3 regions of the Acidovorax sp. DW039 genome follow, and region 2 is predicted to be linked to each of the others. Evidence: riboswitches for the same ligand, from Rfam matches in the RefSeq annotation. Region 2 holds a riboswitch; each other region holds the start of a gene.
What was found. Region 2 has a riboswitch for cobalamin ahead of AACH87_RS13485 (TonB-dependent receptor). Riboswitches for the same ligand answer to the same signal wherever they lie in the genome.
Positions count from the first base shown of each region.

Region 1: it holds a riboswitch for cobalamin, as region 2 does, so the genes downstream of both, cobM (precorrin-4 C(11)-methyltransferase) here and AACH87_RS13485 (TonB-dependent receptor) in region 2, are expected to answer to the same signal.
Region 3: it holds a riboswitch for cobalamin, as region 2 does, so the genes downstream of both, AACH87_RS16355 (TonB-dependent receptor) here and AACH87_RS13485 (TonB-dependent receptor) in region 2, are expected to answer to the same signal.

Region 1 covers NZ_AP029019.1:116,565-118,823, reverse strand. Annotated here, with positions in the region: gene AACH87_RS00525 (CbiX/SirB N-terminal domain-containing protein) at 1-463, opposite strand, end outside; gene cobM (precorrin-4 C(11)-methyltransferase) at 463-1,269, opposite strand; cobalamin riboswitch at 1,425-1,662, opposite strand; gene AACH87_RS00515 (alpha/beta hydrolase) at 1,679-2,259, opposite strand, start outside.
Region 2 covers NZ_AP029019.1:3,026,252-3,028,510, reverse strand. Annotated here, with positions in the region: gene AACH87_RS13495 (cell division protein ZapA) at 245-601, opposite strand; gene AACH87_RS13490 (DUF904 domain-containing protein) at 598-834, opposite strand; cobalamin riboswitch at 1,169-1,409, shown strand; gene AACH87_RS13485 (TonB-dependent receptor) at 1,494-2,259, shown strand, end outside.
Region 3 covers NZ_AP029019.1:3,657,354-3,659,612, reverse strand. Annotated here, with positions in the region: gene AACH87_RS16355 (TonB-dependent receptor) at 1-1,167, opposite strand, end outside; cobalamin riboswitch at 1,406-1,710, opposite strand; gene AACH87_RS16350 (LysR substrate-binding domain-containing protein) at 1,809-2,259, opposite strand, start outside.

The DNA of each region.
Region 1 (2,259 bases), 1.9 Mb from region 2:
AGCCGCGCCCCAGCAGCACAACGCCGGTGGTGGTGGGGTCAGGCATGTCCAGCTCGCTCATGCACTTGCGCAGGTTGCGGCGCAGCACATCCAGGATGGGGTCGCATGCGGTGAGGTGCGGGCCATACAGAAATTCGGTGCCGGGGCAGTGTTCACGGGCATGCTCAATGGCCTCGGGAATCTCCATCTTCACGTGGCCTGCCGCGTTCAGGATGAGCGGCAGCACCAGCACGCGGCGGGCGTTGCGTGCGGCGTGCAGCAAGCCGTCGTGCAGGCTGGGGGGCGCAAACTCGATGAAGCACACCTCGATATTCCAGCTGGGCTGGCGTGTGCGCCACTGGGCCACAAAGCGGTGGATTTCGTCATTGCCCTCGGGCTCGCGCGAGCCGTGGCCGATGAGCAGGATGGTGTCTTCGTGGCGTGCGCCGTGGTGTGTACCGAGGGGCGTGGCTGGGGTTTGCATCAGGAAGTCTCCGTGGGCGTGGCAGGCACACTGGCCTTGCGAAAGCGGTGGGTGAAGCTGGCGTCGTACAGCTTGGACTTGGCGAGCGTGGGCCAGTGGCGCGCACCCAGGTTGGGGCTGGCAATCACCATGGCCTGGCTGACCACCTTGGCGTCGCGGCAGCGCTGGCGGATGTCGGCCAGCGTGCCGCGGATGATGAGTTCCTCACCCGGCCAGCTGGCCTTGTGCACCACGAGCATGGGGGCGTCATCAGCCCAGCCCGCGGTGCGCAATTGCTCCTGCACCTTGTGCAGCAGGGTGATGGACAGAAAGATGCACAGCGTGCAGTGGTGGCGCGCCAGTTCGGCCAGCGACTCACCTTCGGGCATGGGCGTGCGGCCTTCCACGCGGGTGAAGATCACGCTCTGCGTGACTTCGGGCAGCGTGAAACTCTCCACCGCGGCTGCCGCAGATGCCATGGCCGAGGACACGCCAGGCACCACCCGCACAGGCACCCCCGCGGCATCGAGCGGCTGCACCACTTCAATCAGCGCGCCATACAAGGCAGGGTCGCCCGTCTGAAGGCGGATGACCACGGCGTGCTGCTGTGCCTGGGCGATAAGCCATGCGGCCATCTGCTCCAGCGTCATGTCCTTGCTGTCAGCAATGGTGCAGCCAGGTGGGGCCCAGCGGGTCACGGCCTCGTTGACCAGCGAACCTGCAAACAGGATGGCTCCTGCGCGCTCAATCAGGGAACGGCCCTTGACGGTGATGAGCTCCGGATCGCCCGGGCCCGCGCCCACAAACCAGACGGTACCGACCGTCATGGCTGGCGCCAGCCCCAGCTGCCCATGGATACGCCATGACCCGCCAAATGCTGCGCCGCTGGCTCCATCGCCAGCACAAAGAAATTCAACATGAAAACGACCCGGACTGACCCAGACCCCTGCCTCCCCGCAGGTTCTGTGAAATGGGTGGGCACGTGGCTCACCCGCTTGTCGGCCGGTCTCCGGGCTGGCGAGATGTTCCTGCGAATCCTTCCCAGGCTCTCGGAACCCAGTGGACATGTGACGCAGGCTGAAGGCATGCAGCCTTCTCTCGCTTACCGTTGCGGGGGCAGCTCAGGTTAAGGGCGACTCGTGGTGCGCCGCGCTCTCCTGATTCCCGTTTAACTGTGCCGTTGCAATAACGGCACGAGCACCAACGGGGGCGAGTATAGGGCCTGCAGGGAAAGGGTCAACGCAAAGTCAAATGGGCACAAAGACCGCTCTGGGGTGTTCGCCCCCAGCTTTCCAGTGCAGACCAAAGCCGCTGCACGCCATCCACGCCCGCTGTCTGCAGGCCATGGTCGGCTCCTGGCACCCGCAGCGCGCAATAGGGTGCATGGCGGTGTGAAGCCTGCTGCGCGAATTGTTCGTAGGCGGTGGGAGGCACCAGCTCATCGGCATCACCCCATGCTTGCAGCAAGGGCCACGGGCCCTGCAGCAACGGCTGCTGCACGGGCCACTGCCAGAGATCCCGCCAGTAGCGCAGGCTGCGCCCCTGTAGCACCTGCGAGTCCGGCCGCGGGCCTGCCTGGGCGCGGGCGAGTGCTTCCCAGTCCGCCAGATGGCCCATGCGCTCGGCCTGCATCTGACCAGCGTCGCGCGGGTCCAGCCCACTGCTGGCAATCATGACCACCCCGGCGGGTGCTGGGGCGACTGCCTCAGCCAGGGAGGGAAGCAGCTCTGCACCCTCTGAGATGCCCACCAGCAACCAGGGCACAGAGGGCGCTTCTGCAGCGTGCGCCTGGATGAGCTGGCGCAGCGCCACACGGG
Region 2 (2,259 bases):
GGTTCAGGTGGGCGAGGGCAGTCTGACGTTGGGTTCATCTGACGCGAGACGATCACGCTCATCAGGCGATGTACCAAGCCCGTGCTCAGTGAGCATTGGTTCAAGGAAATATAAAGCCCGGCAACGCCGCAGACGTTGCCATTGTAGGTCTTTCACAGGGCGGGTGGCGGCAAAATCTGCGTTGACCGTGCAGGCTTTGTGAACGCCGTGTCTTGCGCCAGCACCCGCCTTTGCGGGAGCCGGTTCAGAGCAACTGGCCGTCTTGCTCCAGCGCTTGGTCCAGGCGCGCCAACAAGGAGTCGAGCCGCGCCTGTTCCTCTGCACTTGGCGTGGACGTCACGGCACCGGGGTTGAACTGCGCTGCTGCCGCAGGCGAAGGCGCTGCCGCCAGGGCCGCAGCGTCCCGGTCCGCAATTTCGAAGGCCAGATTCAAGGCCGCCAGCACGGCGATGCGTTCACGGGCCCGCACCTTGCCTGCGTCGCGGATGCGGGTCATGGCCGTGTCCACCCTTTCCACGGCGTCGAGAAGGCGAGACTCTTGTCCCTCCGGACAGGCCAGCAGGTAGCTTTGCTGGAGGATCTGCACCTCGATCTGCTTCATTCAGGGTCCTTGGGTGTGAGGGGGGCTGGCGCTGTGGACGAGGGCAGGCGCTCCAGCAGCGCATCCACGCGCGCACGCGCGGCATTCAGGCGCGACTTGAGCGAGTCCCGTTCCTGGGTGAGGGTGCGCACCTGATCGGACAGCAACGCATTGGTGCGCTGCAATTCAGCGTGTCGCAACAGCAGGCGCTCAACACGCTCTGCGATCTGATCGGTGGTGGAGGGTTCTGCCATACAACCCTCGATTGTAGAGTCGTCCGTTTCCAGCCGTACCCATCGAGGCCCTAAGAACCTGTTCAAAATCTTTTTGGGGATCGCATTGGAGTGCAATCGGGATGAGTGGATGCAACGGATGCGCCGCATGGGCTCGTGCCCATGCAAGCAGCCGGGGCGTCCAATCGCCCAATTTCACTCCAACCCTTCGGGCAAGTGGCTTGCCGGGCGGTCTGCGTTGTTGCACCGCTTGCCAATAGCACGGGCTATTGGCGGCGCGCTGCGCCTAGCAGCCCATCCCCTAGCCGGGCGCCCGGCAAGACACTTGTGCGACCCCAAAAAGATCTTGAACAGGTTCTAGAATCGGCGAGTTGGTGCTCGCAGACTGGTTCACAGGCTGCAGTTCAACGGGAAGCAGGAAGGTTTGCCCGCACCATGGGATGCCCGGCCTGCGCTGCCCCCGCAACGGTCAGCGGACGGATCGATTGATCCTCTCTTCACACATCACGCCACTGGGTGCCTTGAACAAGCGTCTGGGAAGGCGGTGGAGGGTGTTTCCGCCAGCCCGGATACCGGCCAACACGGTGGCTGCGTCGATGCAATGCATCACAGCGCAGCCGTATCACCCACATGCTGGCGGGGAGGCCGGCACGGGTTGTTTGTCGTTTGTGTTTCCCATGATGAAGTTCTCTACACCTTGCGTTCGCACCCAGGTGCTTCCGTCCCTGCGTCCCTTGTGGTTCGCCCTGGCATCTGCGGGGCTGTGCGCAGCGTCCCTGACTGTCCACGCCCAGAACGTTTCCGAAACAGTCCAACTGGCTCAAAACCTGCGTTCGCCATCGATGTCTGAAATGGTGGTGGCTGCTACACGCACCGAGCAGCCATTGTCTGACCTGGTGGCGGATGTCTCCATCGTGGACCGTGACAGCATCGAGCGCAGCGGTGCCACTGGTCTTGGCGATTTGCTGGCCCGTCTGCCTGGGGTAGAGATGTCCCGCAATGGTGGCCCAGGCACGACCACCAGCCTGTTCCTGCGTGGCGCTGAAACCCGCTTTACTGCTGTCTACATCGATGGCGTGCGCATGGATTCGCAATCCACCGGCGGCGCCGCCTGGGAGACGATTCCACTCGGGTTGATTGACCGCATCGAAGTGCTGCGGGGGCCTGCTGGCGCGGTTTACGGGTCTGACGCCATGGGTGGGGTGATCCAGATTTTTACCAAGCGTGGCGAAAAGGGCGTCGCGCCTTTCGTTTCCGTGGGTGTGGGTAACCGTGCCACCACCAAGCTGGAAGCCGGTGTGAGTGGCGCCAGCGGCACGGTGGACTACTCGCTGGGGCTCATGCGCGACGAAAGCGATGGCTTCAATGCCCGACCCGTTGCAGGCCAGAACCCCGACAAGGACGGTTACCGCAACACGGCCGGCAATGCACGCCTCGGTCTGCAAT
Region 3 (2,259 bases), 630 kb from region 2:
CCAGCCCACCACCCAACGGTGTGCGCCCGAGCGGCCCGCTGCACTGACGTTGTTACCGGTCTGCTCCAGGTGGTGCAGGATTTCCAGGTAGTCAGACCGTGTGACCGTGCCCGCCGCGGGGTTGAAGCTGTAGGCCTCAATGTTGCGCCAGTGCCGGTCGGTTTTGAAGTAATAGGTTTCGTTGCGCAGCGTCAGTGCGTCGCTCGCCTGCCACTGCACCTTGGCGCGCAGGCGGGTGTCCTCGTAGCGGATGATGCTGTCACTGGCATTGTAGTTCTCTCCAGCCAGCTCTGCAGCTACCCGGCCATTGACCCCGGGGGTGCCCCAGTACCGGGCGGGCTCCTGGGTGGCGCGGTCGGCCACCAGGTCTATCTGCAGATCTGCCCGGGGCTGCAGCCGCAGCGTGCCCATGAATTTGCCCGACTGGCTGAAGCTCAATGCCCGGTCGCCATCGGCCTGGCTGCCGTAGGCATCGATGCGGTAGCTGGCTGATTCGCCCAGTGGCCCGGTGGCACCCACGCCTGCACGGGCGGCCTCTTTCGTGCCGCCTGCCAGCAGCACTTCAGTGGTGCGCTCGCGGCTGGGGGCCTTGCGCACGGCGTTGAGGGTCGCGCCCACGGTGCCGCTGCCGTACATGAGCGAGGCCGGGCCGCGCAGCACTTCCATGCGCTCATAGCCCCAGGTGTCAGACGGGTAGGAGATGGTGCCTGCAGCCACCCCGGCGGCAACGCCGTCCTCGGCCACACCCACGGAGTTGGCCCCAAAAAAGCCCCGGCTGCTGAAGGCCAGCCCGCCATTGCCCGGCGAGCCTGCCGCCGTCAGGCCCACGGTGCGGGTGATGGCTTCGGTCACCGCCGTGTCGCCCCGCTCCTGCAGTTGCAGGTCTGACACGCCATCCATACTCATCGGGGCTTCGCGCACGGCAAGGCCCGTGCGTGTACCCGTGGTGCTCGCCTGCTGTAGCCGCAGGCCTGCGCGTTCGGCAGGCTCGGTGACATCTACGCTGGGTAGCGTGGTCTGAGCTGCTGCAGCGCAGCACGCCAGGGTGGCCGCTGCGATGGCGCTGTGCGCCAAGGGCATCAATGGCTTGAAAGGCTTGAAGAGTGCGTGGTGGCTGGTGCGCGAAGCAGCAGCCGATGAAGAGAGAACAGTATGTTGGCGTTGCATGACAAAAACAGGTTAGGCCACCTGAAGCGACAGCAACGCGCACGCCGCCACCCGCCGGGCAGGGCTTGCTGCATCACTGCCTGCACCCCGCAGGCGGCTGGTATGCGCACCCTCCGAAGGAGATGCGCGACGAAGAGCGGCTCACACAAGCCAGCGAAGCGGCCCTGGCTAGGCGTTCCGTCGCAGGCAGTACAAGCAGTACGGCAAGACGGGACAACGACGCCAGGGGGGTTGTGTGAGTCGCTCCAAAGCAGCAGGCCGGTATCCGGGCTTACAAAGGGCCAGATCGCAGAAGCGTTCTGACCAGACCCCCTCCTTCCCAAGCGCGCCGCGCATCTGCCGGGGGCAGACCACGTAGGCGCTCAGTGGATGCACGCAGACCGCGAGGCCTGTGTGCGATGGGGGCTGTCTTTGCTTACCGTTGCGGGGGCAGCCAAGGAGTGTGCGGTCCAGACCTCCATGAAGCCATGGGGCTTTGCGCAGTCACCTTGTTCCCGTTTACTCTGCATGAGACATGCAGACACCTGTTGCACGGTGTGCTTCGAGAGGCTTGCCGCATCCATCTGATGCGATGCAGCGCGTCCCAGCGAAGGCGGGCGCAGTATACGCGCAGCCCTTTTGCTTGCTGCACTGGGCGCGTGCTACTCCAGCACGTCGATGGAGCGGAACACGCGTTGTAACTGCGGGTCGGTGGTTTCGCGGCACGCATGCACCTGCCGTAGCAGGTGTGCCACAAAACGCTGGGCCACAAAGGGCAGTGGGCCGTGGCCGCGTTGCAGCACTCCTGCCACGTGGGGCTCAAAGGGTTCACTCAAGCGCAGAGGCGTAATGCGGCCCGCCGGGCCTTCGGTCTCAATCAGGGGCCAGGGACAGAACGACACCATGTCACTGTGCGCCACCAGGTGCAGCAGCAAAGAGGCAGAGTGCACGAGGTGAATGCGCCGCGTGGGCACCGCGATGCCGTGCCGCAAAAAGAGCTTTTCAAAAATGCCGCTCTCTTCGCTGGGCGTGTAGTTCAGCAGCCAGTCACAGTCATGCAGCTCGTGCAGCGACCTGGCCTGCACCAGCGGGTGCCCGGTGCGTGCCACCACG